One region of the Sinorhizobium sp. CB7 genome, then DNA from elsewhere that is predicted to be linked to it. Evidence: riboswitches for the same ligand, from Rfam matches in the RefSeq annotation. Region 1 holds a riboswitch; each other region holds the start of a gene.
The links. Region 1 has a riboswitch for cobalamin ahead of AAE029_RS35715 (ABC transporter substrate-binding protein). Riboswitches for the same ligand answer to the same signal wherever they lie in the genome.
Positions count from the first base shown of each region.

Region 2: linked by a shared signal. The riboswitch ahead of bluB (5,6-dimethylbenzimidazole synthase) and the one ahead of AAE029_RS35715 (ABC transporter substrate-binding protein) in region 1 are both predicted to bind cobalamin.
Region 3: linked by a shared signal. The riboswitch ahead of AAE029_RS16035 (CbtB-domain containing protein) and the one ahead of AAE029_RS35715 (ABC transporter substrate-binding protein) in region 1 are both predicted to bind cobalamin.
Region 4: linked by a shared signal. The riboswitch ahead of cobU (bifunctional adenosylcobinamide kinase/adenosylcobinamide-phosphate guanylyltransferase) and the one ahead of AAE029_RS35715 (ABC transporter substrate-binding protein) in region 1 are both predicted to bind cobalamin.

Region 1 covers NZ_JAULLL010000040.1:13,460-17,658, forward strand. Annotated here, with positions in the region: gene AAE029_RS35705 (ABC transporter ATP-binding protein) at 1-192, opposite strand, end outside; gene AAE029_RS35710 (FecCD family ABC transporter permease) at 189-1,154, opposite strand; gene AAE029_RS35715 (ABC transporter substrate-binding protein) at 1,229-2,278, opposite strand; cobalamin riboswitch at 2,526-2,762, opposite strand; gene aztD (zinc metallochaperone AztD) at 2,801-4,018, opposite strand.
Region 2 covers NZ_JAULLL010000002.1:377,089-381,287, forward strand. Annotated here, with positions in the region: partial or broken gene AAE029_RS05965 (ankyrin repeat domain-containing protein) at 17-1,748, shown strand; cobalamin riboswitch at 1,796-2,009, shown strand; gene bluB (5,6-dimethylbenzimidazole synthase) at 2,052-2,738, shown strand; gene AAE029_RS05975 (DUF2865 domain-containing protein) at 2,850-3,929, opposite strand; gene AAE029_RS05980 (acyl-homoserine-lactone synthase) at 4,093-4,199, opposite strand, start outside.
Region 3 covers NZ_JAULLL010000008.1:13,397-17,595, forward strand. Annotated here, with positions in the region: gene AAE029_RS16020 (cytochrome c) at 1-43, shown strand, start outside; gene AAE029_RS16025 (cytochrome c) at 278-1,192, shown strand; gene AAE029_RS16030 (hypothetical protein) at 1,222-1,464, shown strand; cobalamin riboswitch at 1,507-1,725, shown strand; gene AAE029_RS16035 (CbtB-domain containing protein) at 1,900-2,085, shown strand; gene AAE029_RS16040 (CbtA family protein) at 2,098-2,820, shown strand; gene AAE029_RS16045 (hypothetical protein) at 2,823-3,104, shown strand; gene AAE029_RS16050 (aldo/keto reductase family oxidoreductase) at 3,220-4,113, opposite strand.
Region 4 covers NZ_JAULLL010000002.1:262,807-267,005, reverse strand. Annotated here, with positions in the region: gene cobW (cobalamin biosynthesis protein CobW) at 1-1,043, opposite strand, end outside; gene cobU (bifunctional adenosylcobinamide kinase/adenosylcobinamide-phosphate guanylyltransferase) at 1,049-1,573, opposite strand; cobalamin riboswitch at 1,725-2,124, opposite strand; gene AAE029_RS05425 (chloride channel protein) at 2,303-4,093, shown strand; gene AAE029_RS05420 (cobyric acid synthase) at 4,098-4,199, opposite strand, start outside.

The DNA of each region.
Region 1 (4,199 bases):
GACATCGCCGAGCCTGATCACGCCGCTCTTGACCTGCCGCAGCCGGCAGATGAGGCGCAGCAGGCTGGACTTGCCCGAGCCGTTCGGACCGAGCAGTCCGAGCGTCCTGCCGCTGGCGATTTCCAGGGTGACGCCGTTGACGATCATCGCGCCGCCTGCGTCCCACCGCACATCCTCGATCGAAATGCTCAAACCGCCCTCCTGGCTTTGTAGAGAATGATGGCGAAAGCCGGCGCGCCGAAGAGTGCCGTGACCACACCGATCGGCAGGACCTGCTGCGCGACGATGGTGCGCGAGACGATATCGGCGAGCACCATGAAGATCGCGCCGATCAGCGCCGTTGTCGGCAGCAGACGGCCATGTCCGGGACCGACGAGGAAGCGCGCGGCATGCGGAATGACCAGGCCGACGAAACCGATCGAGCCGACGATGCTGACCATTGTGGCCGTCATCAGCGCCGTCAGGGCGAGCAGGACAATGCGCACGCGCCTGACCGGAATTCCGAGTGAAGCTGCGGAATCGCTGCCGAAGGTGAAGGCGTCGAGCGCGCGGGTATGAAACATGCAGATGAGGAAGCCGGCAAAGGCAACCGGCATGGCGAGAAAGACGTCCGGCCAGCGAACGCCGCTGAGGCTGCCGAGCAGCCAGAACATCACGCCCCTTGCCTGCTCGGCATTGGCCGAGGTCGTGACGATATAGGAGGTGAGCGCATTGAAGAGCTGCGAACCGGCAACCCCTGCCAGAATGATCCGGTCGGCGCCGCCGCCCGCGCCCGCCGCAAGCAGAGAGACGAGAACGAAGGCTGCGACTGCGCCGATGAAGGCGCCGGTCGAAAGGGTCATGACCCCGGCCCCGACGCCGAGGATCATGATGGCGACGGCGCCGGTCGAAGCACCCGCCGAGATGCCGAGCACGTAGGGTTCGGCAAGGGGATTTCGAAGCAGCGCTTGCAGGATGGCGCCCGTCAGCGCAAGCGCCGCACCGGAGCTCGCGGCAACCAGCGCCCGGCTCAGGCGATAGTCCCAGATGATCCCCTCATGGATCGGCTTGATCGTGAAGGTCGCACCGAAGACCCGATTGGCGATTGCTTCCGCGGTCGTCTGCAAGGGGATGACGATTTCGCCGATCGACACCGCGAGGCTGATCGCCAGCATCAGGGCGATCAGCGAGAGTGCGGACAGGGCGGCAAAGGCGCCCCACCCGCTTCGTTGCGTGGTTGTTGCGATGCTCACTGGGCCAGCCCGAATTTCCGGATGCCTTCCGCCAATGTCTCGATGCCGTCGACAATGCGGATCGACGGGCTCATCGCCTGCGAGTCCATCACAATGATATGCTTCTTTTCCACCGCATCGATCTTGCTTGCGACCGGATCGGTCTTAAGGAACTTCACCTTGATCGCCGGATCGTCGGCGGCATAGCGACGGCGGTCCATGGCGGCAATGACGATGATGTCAGGGTTGAGGCCCGCAATCGTTTCCCATCCGACCATCGGCCATTCCTCGTTCGTGGTGATCACGTTCTTTGCGCCGAGGGTCTGCATGATATAGGCGGGCGCTCCGTTCCGTCCGGCCATATAGGCCTCGCCGTCCACCTCCTTGCTGGAGAACCAGAAGACGACGGGAATGCCCTTCGCCTTCGCATTGGCAACCGAGGCGATCGCCTTGGCCTCACGCTCTTTCAAGCCTGCGATCAGGGCATCGCCCCGATCCTGAACGTCGAAGATCTGCGCAAGCTCGGCGATTTCCTGATAGATGAGGTCGGTCTTCAGCATTTCCTTGCGGACACCGTCCCCGCCGACGGAATTGTCCTTGGCGGCGCAATCGGCCGGCGCAACATAGCTGTTGATCCCGAGCTTCGAAAACTGATCATAACTGCCAACCGAGCCGTTCGGACCGACATGCCATTCGAACTCTGCGGCAACCAGTTCGGGATCAGTTCCGACGACGGACTCAAAGCTCGGATCATTGTCCGCAAGCCGTTTGATCCTGCTGTTTTCCGCCTCGAACTGCTTCAGGACAGGGCTGAACCAGACTGCGGTTCCGGTGATGCGGTCGGCAAGACCGAGCGACAGTAAGATCTCGGTCATGGCCTGGCCGACCGACACGACCCGCTCGGGCGCCTTCTCGAAGGTGACGGACCGGCCGCAATTGGTGATGGTCAGAGGATAGACCGTCGGGGCCGCGGACGTAGCCGACGAGCCTGCCCCGAAAGCGAGCGCCGCAAGGGCGAAGGTCAGGGCGCGCGGCAAGGATTTGCGGATAATAGGATGGGGAAACATGGCAATGCTCACTGAAAATCGGAGGCGTGTCCGCTTTGCGGATCGATCGCTCCGGTGTTGATGGGAAATGCTCGCTCAATCGGCGGCGGTGCCGGTAGCTGTGCCACCAGATTACTGGCAGACGCGCTAGCGATTATCTTTTGTCGAAAAAGAGGATCCGGTCCGTCTCATGCGGGCGGGTCTGCGCCTGAAAATGGCGTCAAAAGAAATCATGTCGTCTCCTGTTCCGGGCAACCCCGCCCGTTCAATTGGATCTCTCTTCGACGGCAGGTCTCCTGGCTCGCGGATATGCGCCGGTTCATCTGCCTTCCCGTGAGGCTTAAGCTCACAGTGGCATGGCGCTCTCGCGCCACGGGGATGATCGGCAATCCGCTTACAGTTGCGGGGGCAGCCACGGTCTTGGTCCCTCTTGGGTCGTCCGCACCGTGTTCCCTATTAATCCCTTCTGAGTCGTCATCGGGGAACCGTCGCGCTCAGTTACGCCGAGCGCGACGGTCGCGTCAAGCCGCGGGAGGCAAGCGGTCAATGGACGGTCCCGGATCCCCCAACGGCGACGATGCTGAAGGGCTGCCCTTCGACCGCGATGGTGCGGACCTCCTTCATCGTGTCGATGTCGATCATCCGAACGAGGCCATGGCGGGGATCGGTGATGGCAACCTCATCGCCGGCCACCGCAAGCCTGGGGCGTGGGTCGCGCCAGTGGCCGTCCTTGCTGTAGGGCTCGGTGACCGTCGCCGATACGCGGATTTTCCCATTCAGGATATCGATGACATGCAATTGCCCATCTTCGGTGAGCACGTAGGCGTTCTTAATGCGCGCAGGATCGAGTGCGAAATCGATGCGTCGGGTCGGCAGGTCTACAAGGCGGTAAGGCTCGGCGCTTTCGGGATCGATCAGGGCAATTTTGTCTTCGCCGTAATTGCCCAGGAAGAACTGCATGGCCTTGCTGCCGAGCAAGGTGGTGACCTTTCCCTTCGGCAGTGCTTCGCCATATTCCAGCATTTTGAGTTGCACGGTCCCCTGCTTGCCGGGACGCGCGATCAGGACGCCTTCTTCGCAGCCAAAGGCGACAAGCCTCGCCGAGAAGGCCTCCCCGTGCAACGCCGAGCAGGGTTCCACCTCGCCGATCTGCCCGCCGCTCGCATCGAGAACGCGCAGACCGAGACGCGGCGGCAGTTCATCCGGCTTCGTCTCCGCCTTGGTATCGGGAACGGAAACAAGCATGTTCTCTCCCATGGGGACGGCGACTCCATGGTGCGGCGCCGTCGCATCGATGGTCCTTTGGTGCGCCTCGCCCGTAAGGATTCCTTCTTCGGAGAGAAGCCTCGCTTTGCCCTCCCGGTCGTAAAACAGCACCACGTCGTCGCCATGCATGACGGCGTGGACCGGTCGCTTCCCGTCGAAGGCAACCTGTAGCAGCTCGGGTTCGGACATTTCCAGATCGCGATGCTCGCCATGGTCGGAAAGCGTCACGCCGGATTTGATCGCCTGGACGGTATCGGCTTCGGTTTGGACGGCAAAAACGGTCCGGCCGGAACCGCTGGCGGAGAGCGCAGCATATCCCTTCAACCCGAACTCGCCAGTCTGCCTTCCCGTCATAGCATCGAATGACCGAGCTATCGGAGCGGTATGATCGGCAACGAACAGACGCCATGCCTGCCTTTCCTCTTCGGCATAAGCCGAGCCCGTCAAAATGCCTGCCGCCGCAATACTTCCGACCATTGTCGATCTGGATATCATGGAAATTCTCCTTTGATATGTAATAACATTACGTCTGCTATCAAAGTTGCCGAACCCTGTCCAGTCTCTCGGTCCGCAATCTAGAACTTGAGGTGCCAGATGTGAGCTTTCCGGAGGTTGTCCGTGTTGATGCATGAGCTAGAGCAATTCCAGGAAAGGTGCGGAACGCGGTTTTCCGTCC
Region 2 (4,199 bases), on a different contig from region 1:
ACGAAAGGAGGTCGTCATGACCACGCGCCCATCTGCCGCGAGCGCCAGCATTGAATCCCTAAAAAAAAGGCGAAACTTCTCCTCCGATCCGTGCAATCCGGTGATGCGTCGGCCCGCGCTCGCGTTGAATCCTATTTCTCCAAAATCGAGGACGTCGGACTGCAGGACGTCCAGCTTGTCATCGCCCGTGAACATGGCTTTTCGAGCTGGACCAAGCTCAAGGCCCATTTCGACAGGATCAGTCCCGACGAACTGCCGCGCGATCAGCTCGCCAATCACTTTCTCTCGCTTGCGACGGTTTCCTATTTCGCCCGCATTTCCGCCGATCCAGCCCGTTTCGAGGCAGCTCTCCGCCTGCTGCAGGACCACCCCGTCATTGCGGACGAGAACATTCATGTCGCGGCTGCCATCGGCGACGCCACGCGCGTTGCCCGCTGGCTTGACCGCCAGCCGCAGCTTCTCGACCGCAAGGGCGGACCTTATGATTGGCCACCGCTGCTCTATGCCGCCTATGCGCGTGTGCCGGGTCGCTCAAGCCTTCCGGCAGCACGACTGCTGATCGAACGCGGCGCCAGTCCCAACGCCTTCTACCTCGATGACGGACAATATCGTTTCACGGCGCTAACTGGCGCCTTCGGCGAGGGGGAAGCGGGCAAGCTGCGTCAGCCCGAACATCCGGATTGCATCGCTTTCGCGCGCATCTGCTCGATGCCGGTGCCGATCCGAACGACAGCCAGGCGCTTTATAATCGCATGTTCGAACCGGATAATTCATGTTTGAAATTGCTTCTCGAATACGGGCTCTCGGCTCAGCATCGCAACAATTGGCTGGTGCGGACAGACGGAAAATTCGTGGAGAATTCGCAGACCGTGTTCGACTACCAGCTCGCCTGGGCACTGGAAAAACGCATGCCCGAGCGCGTCAGGCTGCTGGTTGAACACGGCGCCGATGTCATCAGACCGGTCAACGGACGGACGCCTTTCGAATGGGCCCAGCTCGGCGGCGACCGGGAGCTGGCGTTGTATCTCGTGAGAAAGGGAGCAGTTGCGGTCCGACTGAAGCCAGAAGACCAGCTCCATATTTCGATCATGAATACGGAACTTCCGATCGAAGAGGTGGTCGGGATGATGCGGGAGCTCACCAGTCCGGCGCAGATGCAACGCGTCCATCCAGCAATGCTGCATGAAGCGGTCGCCGACAACGCTTTCGAACCGGTCAGACGCATGCTGACGCTCGGTTTCGATGTCAACGCCATGACGAGCCGAGCGCCGCTACATGAGGCAGCCCTGCATGGCCATATCGAGATGGCAAAGCTCCTGATCGAGCATGGCGCCGATACGAAAATCCGCGATCCTTACCACTATGCGCCGCCGATTGGTTGGGCCGAGTACAACGGCCAGCCGGACATGGTCAACTTTCTTAGAGATCAGTCGCTCGATATCTTCGCTGCGGCTGCCTATGGCATGATGGATCAGCTCACTGCGTTGCTTGACGCCGATCCGTCACTGATGGAGAGAACATTTGGAAGCTTCCGGCCCAGCGGCAGAGCGGATCCGGATCGCGACTGGCTCACTCCGCTCGGCTTTGCCGTTCTCAACGGCCGCTTCGAGGTAATCCATTTCCTGATGAAGCGAGGTGCCGATCCCACGATCAGGAATACATCCGGCCGTTCGCTGAAGCATGTGGCACGGGAAATGGGCGATGAAGCGCTCTTCTCGATTCTTGACGGCCACACACCGATGACGTGAGCCTCGGCCGGCGCCTTGCGATCCGCTTGCTTTCTGCGAGCGCATCGCGCATACCGGTGGGGTCAGGTGCCCGCGCAAGCGGGAGAATCGGGAATCCGGTGAAAATCCGGAACGTGCCCAACGCTGTATGGCGGATGCCTGCCGCAGGATTGAGCTTTCTCAAGCTCTTTTCAGATGGTTGCCACTGGTTCCTGAACCGGGAAGGCAGCGGCGGGCAGAGGAAGCCTAGTCAGAAGACCGGCCTGGCGAGATAGGCTGACCCGCGTGGACGGCGGGGAGGTCAGCATTGTTGGGGAGTTGACGATGCGACCAGAATCTGCGGACTTTCTTGTCCGTGCGGAAGCTTTTTCCGTCACTGAACGTGAGGCTGTATACCACGCCATTGAAACACGGCGGGATGTCCGTGACCAGTTCCTGCCTGATCCCTTGCCCGATGACTTGGTGAACCGGCTTCTCCAGGCGGCGCACAACGCACCTTCCGTCGGCTTCATGCAGCCATGGAACTTCATCCTCGTGCGCGATGCAGACGTGCGTGAGAGAGCCTGGCAGGCCTTCGACCGGGCGAACCGCGAGGCGGCGCTGATGTTCGAGGAAGAACGGCGCGAGACCTATCGCTCCCTGAAACTCGAAGGCATCCGCAAGGCGCCGCTCAGCATCTGCGTCACCTGCGATCCGGATCGCGGCGGCAAGGTCGTGATCGGGCGGACCCACAATCCGCGCATGGATGTCTATTCGACGGTCTGCGCCATTCAGAACCTATGGCTGGCGGCCCGCGCCGAAGGGGTTGGGGTTGGCTGGGTCAGCATTTTTCATAACAGCGACATCCGTAATATCCTCGGCATTCCAGAAAGGATCGAGATTGTTGCCTGGCTCTGTGTTGGATATGTCGATAAGCTTTACAGCGAACCGGAACTGGCAGTGAAGGGCTGGCGGCAACGTCTGCCGCTCGAAGAACTGGTCTTCAGCGAGCGCTGGGGAAACACTCCCTGAGCTGTTTGCCTATAGCGTTTCAGCTTTTCATGGAGGCGCAGAACCGCTCTAACTTTTTATTTTTGCGCAATTCCGGACGGAAAACCGCTTCGCACTTTTCCTGGAACTGCTCTATTGCTGCGGCTGCGGGCCGGGAAGGGCCGGTTTTTTCAGGTCGATCTTCCCTTGGGCGTCGTCGAGGAATTGTGGACCGACCTGGCGGACCTTGTTTGCTGCCGGGTCGTAAGGTCGCTCCGGTGGCGGTGCTGGCGAATTGAGCGCCGTGGTCGACGTCGGCTGGGATTTCTTCGTTTCTATCCTGGTGACCGAACTTTCCGGTGTCGACGCCTGTTCGCCGTTGCGCCGCAACTGCTCGTAATAGGCCGAGAAATTGCAGGTGCAGGACGATTTTTCTCCCGGAGGCCGGTTTCGATAGGCAAAAGCGTTGGGCATTGCGCTATAGGGGGCACCGGTCGAAACCGAAACCATGTCGTCCGCCTCCTGAGTGGAGAGGACCCGATAGAAAAGCTCCGTTTGAACGCCCGGACACATCCGTGCGCAAGTTTCCGCGTCCCGCTGGAAATCATTAGGCCCCGCATGGGATGAGAGCGGAAAGAACCCGCCGTCACAGGTTCTCACGCAGACGGTGCTGACATCGGCGGGATATTCGCGTGGGTCAGAATAATTCCCGATGTCGCGAGGATCACTGCCCATCGGCGGAATGAAAGTCTCCTGCGGCATCCGTCGGCCGATGTCCCGGTCAGGGTCAATGAGTGCATCGGGCGTCACAATGCTGGCTTCATTGCAGCCGTTTTCCTCCAGCGAGGCGAGCAGATGGCGCCGGAGCCCGTCATCCGGACGACTGGTCAGATTGATCTGGTTCCGCCTGTCGATCAGGTAGCGGATATTGTCGCGCATGCGATCAAGTGCGGCCTGCAGTTCCTCGCACATTGGGGCGTTCTCGCCGTTGACAATGACGAAGCTGCCGCCCGAGCAGCCGTAATCGCGCAGATCGTTCTGCACCTTGCGCATTTCGAGGTTCTGCTGGGCGATTGCATTTGCGTATTGCCGCGTTTCGGGATTGTTGCCGACGACTTCGCGAAGATCCGCCAGACGCGCCCTCAGATCGTCACAGAGCGCGCTTGTCTGCGCTGCCGCGGGTGCTGCAAGGAGGGGCAGGACGAGAAGAAAGGAAAGGCTCCGGCGTTTCACTGTTTCTTCCTTCGCAGGCGACCGGCGAAAGGTTCCAGCCGGCTCACGGGGCATCAAGACTTAAGTTGGCTATCGTATACAGCTCCAGCCTTAACAAGCCTTTGCAAAAAATTAGAACGGCCGGCGAGAAATGTCCACGACGGACGCTCGCCGGCTGTGCTGATCATGCTGCCCGGGCGAGTTCCAGTGTCGTCTCTCTTGCGAGCAGTTCCCCCTCGATCTCGGCGACGGACTTCATTCTCTCAAGAAGATCCTCCGTGACTTCCCAGG
Region 3 (4,199 bases), on a different contig from region 1:
CTGCAGCGGCTGTCATGAGAACTACCGCATCAAAGTTGACTAGAGCGGGATGCCGAAAAGTGTGCGCGGTTTTCGGACAACATCCCGCTCTGACTTTTTGATTTAGAGGCGGATCCAGATTTCAGGTCGATTCGACCTGAAATCATCCGGCTCTGAGGCTGATCGGTAGGTCGTTTCGGCGCCACCGCCGCATCTGTACCGCGCCGGTCTTGCCTCCGGCGCGGTTCTCTCATCTTATGCAGCGCAAAGATCTCCGATATTTCTAAGAAGGAAGCCAATGGCTGCGATAGTCGCGAAAGTGCTGCTCTGTCTTGTCGGTCTCGCTGTCATCGGGGCGGGCGCCTTCTATTTCGTCACCCGCCCGGATCCGCTGCCCGAAAGCCATTGGGCCAATCTCGGGGCGCCTGACGTCAAGAACGGCGAGATGGTTTTCTGGGCAGGTGGCTGCGTCAGCTGTCATGTGGCGCCCGGCGCCCAGGGCGATGCGCGGCTTGTGCTTTCGGGAGGGCTGGCCCTGAACAGCCCCTTCGGCACCTTCCACGTTCCAAACATCTCCCCGGACGAAACGGCCGGCATCGGTACCTGGACGCTGGCCGACTTCGGCAATGCCATGAAGCGCGGCGTCGGCAGGAACGGCGAGCATCTCTATCCGTCCTTTCCCTACGGCTCCTATACGCGCATGAGCGACAAGGACGTCAACGATCTCTTTGCTTTTCTGAAGACGCTGCCGAAAAGCAGCAATGTGGCGCCGCCTCATGAACTACCGTTTCCGTTCAATATCCGGCTGGCGCTCGGGGGATGGAAATTCCTCTATTTCAATGATCAGCCGCGTGTTGTGCTCGCTGACGCCGACGACAAGGTCAAGCATGGTCAATATCTCGTCGAAGGGCTTGGCCACTGCGGCGAATGCCATACGCCGCGCGATGCTCTTGGCGGCTTCCTCAAGGACCAGTGGCTGGCTGGCGCGCCGAACCCGGAGGGCAGGGGCCGTATTCCGGACATTACACCCGGCTCGAAGGCGGTTGGCTCCTGGAGCGCGAGTGATATCGCGAGCTATCTAGAGACCGGCTTCACGCCTGACTTCGATTCGGTCGGTGGCTCCATGGTCGATGTCCAGAAGAATATCGCCCGTCTACCCGCTTCCGACCGTGACGCGATCGCGGCCTATTTGAAAGCCATCCCGGCGCGCTAGGACCTTCCTCGAGAAAGAAAGCGGATAGCATGAAACCTGACAGACCGCTCTCTTCCGAGGACATCGACGCCGCGTTCATCCGCCTGAAGCAGCGCTATGCGGCCGGGAACGAGCCGATGGCGCGCTGGATGACGGACACCATGGCGAAGCTGGAGACGCGTCTTGCAGAGGATGTCAAGGATCCGCGCGACCTGGCTGAGGCGCGTGCCGCCGCTCTCGCCTTCATCCGCATGACACTGGAACAATGGGCAAAGAGGCCGCCGCATGAATAGGACGCGCAGCGGCCGTATTGACACCGCCCGGCATGCTGAGTGATAGTTCCTTCATTCGATGGTTCCCCGTAAGCCAAGCTTCGGGGATGAAAAGGGAACACGATAGGGATGACCCATGAGGGGCCCGATTCGTGGCTGCCCCCGCAACTGTGAGCGGCGAGTCCGAGGACCAATTCCGGCCACTGGTATTTAAACCGGGAAGGCGCGGTTCCGGATTGTGACCCGCAAGCCAGGAGACCTGCCATTGAATGATGTCCAAGTCGGGCGGGGTGTCCCGAGACTGCGATGCTGATGGAAATTGCCACTCTCGGCAACTTATTTCCGTCGTTGCGGCCTTTTCGTCCCTCCAGGCTATACCATTCCACTCGGGAGCCGCCGCCTTGCGCAGATCGCCGGCTCATCAATTTATCTCTGCGCTGGATGAGGGGACGTTTCATGCCTGTTCAGCAAACTGCTTCCACTGTCGTCACGACCGACGTCAAGGCCGGCAAAATTTTGCAGTCGGTGATCGCCATCTGCTTCGGTTTGGTCATTGTCGGTTTCGTCGGCTTCTCGCATCTCGAAGTCGTTCACAATGCGGCGCATGATACGCGCCATGCCAACGCGTTTCCCTGCCACTGAGCGGTTAGAGCCATGTCGCTTTTCCGTTCGATCGTCTTCACATCGGTCATTGTTGGCCTGATCGTCGGTGTTGCCGTCAGCGTCGCGCAATTTATCGGCACGAGCCAGCTTATCCTCAAGGCGGAAGTCTATGAGAAGGCTGGCGAAGCACCCGCGCACGATGCCGATGCTGCAGCGCCCGCCGCGCACGATCATACCGCCGTGGCCGCGCACGAACATGAGGAAGGCGGCTGGGAGCCGGCCGACGGCTTCGAGCGCAACGCCTTCACGGTCGCCGCCAATATCCTGACCGCGATCGGCTATTCGCTGGTTCTAACGGGCCTCATCGCGTTGCGCGGCAAGCCGGTTACATGGCGCGATGGCCTGCTGTGGGGGCTTGCCGGATTTGCCTGCGTGATGCTGGCGCCGATGCTCGGCCTGCCGCCGGAACTGCCGGGCACGCAGGCTGCTCCGCTTGGTGAGCGGCAGATCTGGTGGGTTGGAACGGCCGTCGCGACCGCCGCCGCCATCGGGCTTATCGCCTTCCAGCGCAAGCCCTGGGCTGCCGTGCTCGCTGTCGTTCTGATCGCCGCGCCGCATCTGATCGGCGCCCCTGCGGCCCCTGAAGGAGAGCATGCGCTGGCGCCGGAGGCGCTGGAGCATCAGTTCGTCGTCGCAGCCGTGTTGACGAGCCTGCTTTTCTGGGTGCTGCTCGGTTCTCTCAGCGGCAGCATCTATCGCCGTTTCGAGGCCTGATATTGCCCCGCCTTGTCGCCGAATGGCGCGAGGACATCGATGCTCTGCAATTCGCCGCCGTGGATCACGGCGGCGTTTGCGTCATTCACAGGCTGGCCTTTCGCAGCCTGCTCGGCTTCACGCCGCAACGAGAGGATTGCCTCGCCTATTTCACGATGCATTCCGTCGCTTTCGACGCGGCGGCCTCGGCGAAGATTGCGGCTGCAAATATACCGCCGGGCCGCAGTTTTCATTTGAACAGCAGGGATGTTTCCCGGCAGCTCAATGCGGCAAAGACCCTTTAGATCGGGATGATTTCAGGTCGGATCGACCTGAAATCTGAATCCATCTCTCGATCGAAAAGTTGGAGCGGGATGTCGCCCGAAACAGCGCACACTTTTAGGCACCGCGCTGCGGCGTTCAAGCAGACACGGCAGGTTCTGGCTTTTGCTCTCCGATCGCATCCAACTGGGCGAGCGCTTCGTTAGATAGCGTCAGTTTGGCGGCTGCGAGATTTTCACTCAGATGCGCCAGCGATGACGTTCCAGGGATGAGGAGAATGTTTGGCGCCCGGTGCAGCAACCAGGCGAGGGCGATTTGCATCGGCGTGGCGTCGAGTTGCGTCGCCACCGTTGAAAGGATCGACGATTGAAGTGGCGTCATGCCACCCAGTGGCCAGAAAGGCACGTAAGCGATGCCGGCCGCCGCCAATGTGTCGATAAGGCCGTCATCGGCGCGGAACGCGAGATTGTATTGGTTCTGGACGCATGCGACCTCGGCGATGCCACGCGCTTCTTCGACTTGTGCGAGGGTGACATTGCTCAAGCCGAGTTGCCGGATGAGCCCTTGGCGTTGTAGCTCGGCAAGGACAGCAAATGGCTCCTCGATCGACCCCTCCGCTGGTTCGTGTATTGTGCCCGGAACGCGCAGATTGACGACATCGAGCACCTCGACTCGGAGGTTCCTGAGGTTGTCGTGAACCTGGCGGACGAGATCGCCCGGGCTGAGGGCAGGGCGCCATGATGCATCGTCACCGCGGGACGCACCGACTTTCGTGACAATCACCAAGTCGTCCGGATAGGGATGGAGCGCCTCGGCGATAAGCTGATTGGTGACGTGCGGGCCGTAGAAGTCACTGGTGTCGATATGATTTACTCCAGTCCCCACGGCCTCCCGCAGAACTGCGAGTGCCATTTCCCGATCCTTTGGCGGGCCGAACACGCCGGGACCGGCGAGCTGCATGGCGCCATATCCCATGCGATTAACCGTGCGGTTGCCGAGATGAAAAGAACCGGCGGACGAGATGTTAGTCATGACAGATCTCCGTGCGTTAAATTCGCACCCTATTTGGACCTGTTCGGATCTTATGATAATACAGCACAAACTCTACGGGCTGTGCG
Region 4 (4,199 bases), on a different contig from region 1:
AATCCCTCGATCGCCTTACGCACTTCGCCCTCGTCCATTTCATGTAGGCCGATCACGACGAGGCGGGTGACGCGGGCTTCGCCCGGTTCCCAGGCCCGATCGAAATAGTTGTCTATGCGGCTGCCGACCGCTTGAATCTGCAAGCGCATCGGCTTGCCGGGGACATCAACGAAACCCTTGAGGCGCAGCACATCATGTTCGGCGATCACGCCCTTCAGCTTTTCGACAAAGGTCGCCGGATCGCCAATCGGACCGAGCTCGACGACGAAGCTGTCGAATTCATCGTGATCGTGCGGCGTACCGTCCTCATGCTCCAGCTCGTGGTGCGACTTGCGGTTTGCGACATCAGCTTCCGCTCCAATGCCGAGGCCGAGCAGGATGGCGGCAGGCACTTCGCCATTCCTGGCCTCGATCATTGTCGGCTTGCGGGCGATCCGGGAAGCGACCTCTTCGCGGACGCGGCCGAGACCGTCGCTGTCGATGAGATCCGTCTTATTCAGGACGATAAGGTCTGCGCAGGTGAGCTGGTCTTCGAACAGCTCTTCGATCGGGCTTTCATGATCGAGGGAATCGTCCTCGACGCGACGCGATTCGACTGCATCGTGATCGTCGGCGAAGCGACCAGCGGCGACTGCCGCGCTGTCGACGACGGTAACGACGCCGTCAACCGTCACTTGCGTGCGAATATCGGGCCAGTTGAAGGCGGCGACCAATGGCTGCGGCAGTGCCAGACCCGAGGTCTCGATCACGATGTGGTCGGGGCGCCGCTCGCGTTCCAGCAGCTTGGTCATGGTCGGGATGAAGTCATCGGCGACCGTGCAGCATATGCAGCCATTGGTAAGCTCGATGATGTCGTCCTCCGTGCAGTTCTCCGCACCGCACCCTTTCAATACCTCACCGTCAACGCCGAGATCGCCGAATTCGTTGATGATGAGGGCGATCTTCTTGCCGTTGGTATTGGAAAGCAGGTTGCGGATCATCGTCGTCTTGCCGGCGCCCAGAAAGCCGGTGATGACGGTGGCTGGAATCTTTTCCTGGTTCATGCGGATCAACCCTTCATTTTGAGCGGCAGCCCCGCCGCTACGAAATAGACTTCGGCCACTGCTGCGGCGACCATCTGGTGAAGCCGGCCGGCCTGGTCGCGAAATTCGCGCGCCATGCGGTTTTCCGGCACGATGCCGAGACCGACCTCATTGGAAACAAAGACGAGGCGCGCCCGCGCCATCGGCAGGAATTCGATGAGAGCGGCAAATTCACTCGCCATATTGCGCTCCTCCATCATCAGGTTCGTGACCCAAAGCGTCAGACAGTCGATGAGTATGGCTCTGCCATCGGCATCGATTGTGCGCAGACAACTCACAAGATCGAGCGGCTCCTCGTGCGTCGTCCAGAGCGCGTCCCGATCGGACTTATGCTGTTCGATGCGGCATCGCATCTCCTCGTCCCAGGCGCGGCCGGTCGCCACATAGTGGCGTTCGGGACCAGAGGACATGACAAGCGATTCGGCGAAGCGGGATTTGCCGGAGCGAGCGCCGCCGAGAACGAGAGCGGCGCCTGATGACTGAAATGGCATCAATGGCTCCGGTCGTTACACGAGCGGACGCAAATCGGCGCGAGACGCGACCGGAAAGCACGGAAGGACGTTCGCGCAAAGCGAACGCAGGAATAATTTCAGCGCCATGACAACCTCCGTGCTGGCAGCGGGGATTTTCCCCATCGATGGGCTTCCGCCCGACACGCATGGCAGGTCTCCTGGCTCGCGGGTAAGGCACCGCGACCGGGGCAGACCGTTTCGGGTCGCCCTGATCGTGCACCAGCGGATCTCCCTCGCCTTCCCGGCTTGCAATCATGAAAAGGCGGACGATTCGTAGAAATAGAGGCGTCCCGCCGCGGTTGATCATGATGCCACGCCAGTGGCTTTTTCCGGCTCCCCTCCTTCTCGCCCGCCCGCGCCATGCGGGCCGCCGACGAAAATTCGAAGGAACCGAACGGAAGACCCTGACCGCTCTACAGTCGCGGGGTCGGCTGTGATGAGAGCGCCCGGCATGGGTCCGCTCCTTCACATTCCCTTTTCATCCCATGCGACAACATCGCCGCTCGGGAACCATCCGTATGCCGCAATGATTAGGCGTTCGGTTCTCGCAAGTCAATCAACGCCAATTATGCGACACCGAATGTTCCAACGACGAAACCTGCAAGAAAAAAAAGAAACTTGCCGGTCTTCTGCCGCAATTCTTTGACGTTCAACGACTATAGAGGCGAACGCCTCCGGATCAGGACACGCAAATCACCCATCTTTTCCATGCTGCAGAAATTTGAACCGCGCCGTCTCGGCATCCTCTATACACTCTTCGACCCTGGTCGCCTGAGGGCGCTTGTCCGTCGCAGCGAACTCGGTCTCGTCTTCGCCGGAGCCCTTATCGGCGTCACCTCCGGCCTCGCGGTGACCGCCATGAGCCTTGTATCGACGAAGATGCACAGCCTGATTTTCGGCATCGGTGAGGCCGAACGTCTGAGTGCAAGTGACATAGATAACCGCTTTCTGCTGTTGGTTGCGCCAGTCGCGGGTGGCATCATCCTTGGCCTGCTGATCTTCCTCCTCGCCAAGACGCGGAAGAAACCGATGGTTGACCCGATCGAAGCCAACGCGCTTCATGGCGGCCGTTTGTCCCTGACCGACAGCATCCTCGTCGCAGTCCAGAACGTGATTTCCAACGGTTTCGGCGCTTCGGTCGGCCTTGAGGCCGGTTACACCCAGCTCGCCGCCGGCATTGCCTCCAAGGTCGGCTACAAACTGCAATTGCGTCGCGCCGATCTAAGGACGCTGGTTGGCTGCGGTGCCGCGGGCGCAATCGCCGCCGCCTTCAATGCACCCTTGACGGGCGCCTTTTATGCTTTCGAACTCATCATCGGCACCTATACGATCGTGTCGCTGACCCCGGTGGTCGTCTCCGCCCTGATTGCGACGATCGTGGCCCGTCTTCTCGCCGGCAGCGACTTTATGATCGATGTCGGAGAATTCGGCAGCGTCGCGACGGCCGACTACGTGCCCGCAATTCTTCTGGGAGCCTTCTGTGCCGGCGTCGGCATCCTGCTCATGCAGGCGGTATCCGCCGTCGAGGAAGTGGCGCGCAAGAGTTCCATCGCTCCGCCTTTCCGTCCGGCGCTCGGAGGCATTGTTGTCGGCTTGCTCGCCATGATCTCGCCGCAGGTCCTTTCGGCGGGCCACGGTGCTCTGCACCTGAATCTTGCCCGCGATGTCGCGATCCCATCGCTGATCGGGCTTTTCCTGTTGAAATCGCTCGCATCAGCCGTGTCGATCGGCTCGGGCTTCAGGGGCGGTCTGTTCTTCGCCTCGCTCTTCATGGGTGCCCTGCTCGGCAAACTCTTCGCCTATTCGGCTCCCTATTTCGCGAACGCTACGCTGACGCCGGTGATCTATGCCGTCGTTGGGATGAGCTCGCTCGCCGTGGCGATCATCGGCGGTCCGCTGACGATGACGTTCCTGGCCTTGGAGATCACCGGCGACTTTGCCATTACCGCGCTGGTGCTTGCCTCGGTCATCACCTCGTCCCTGGTCGTCCGGACAACCTTCGGCTACTCGTTCGCGACATGGCGATTCCATCTGCGCGGTGAAAGCATCCGCAGTGCCCATGATGTCGGCTGGATCCGCAATCTGACGGTCAACAGACTGATGCGGTCCGACGTGCGCACGGCCAATGCCAATGTCAGCGTGGCCGAATTCCGCCGGCAGTTCCCGATCGGTTCCACCCAGCGCGTCATCCTTCTCGATGATTCGGAAAAATATGCCGGTATCGTCCTTGTGCCGGATGTCTATGCAGGCCTTGTCGACAAGGATGAAGAAAATCAAAGTCTCGCCGACTTCATCAAATACCGGAATGATTTTCTGCTGCCGCAAATGAATGCCAAACAGGCGGCTGCGATCTTCGACAAGACGGAAAGCGAAGCGCTTGCGGTCGTCAACAATCTGATTGAGCGCAAGGTCGTCGGTCAGCTCAGCGAGAGCCATACGCTGCGCCGCTACAGTGAGGAACTGGACAGGCGACGGCGCGAGGTTTTTGGCGAGCTGTAGGGGCCTAGCCCAGCAGGCTCTTCAGCCAATCCCGGTTCAGCACTTTGTCCAGTTCCATCGCAATCTCGTCCAGCGCGTCCTCGACACCCTGGCGATAGTTTGTCCG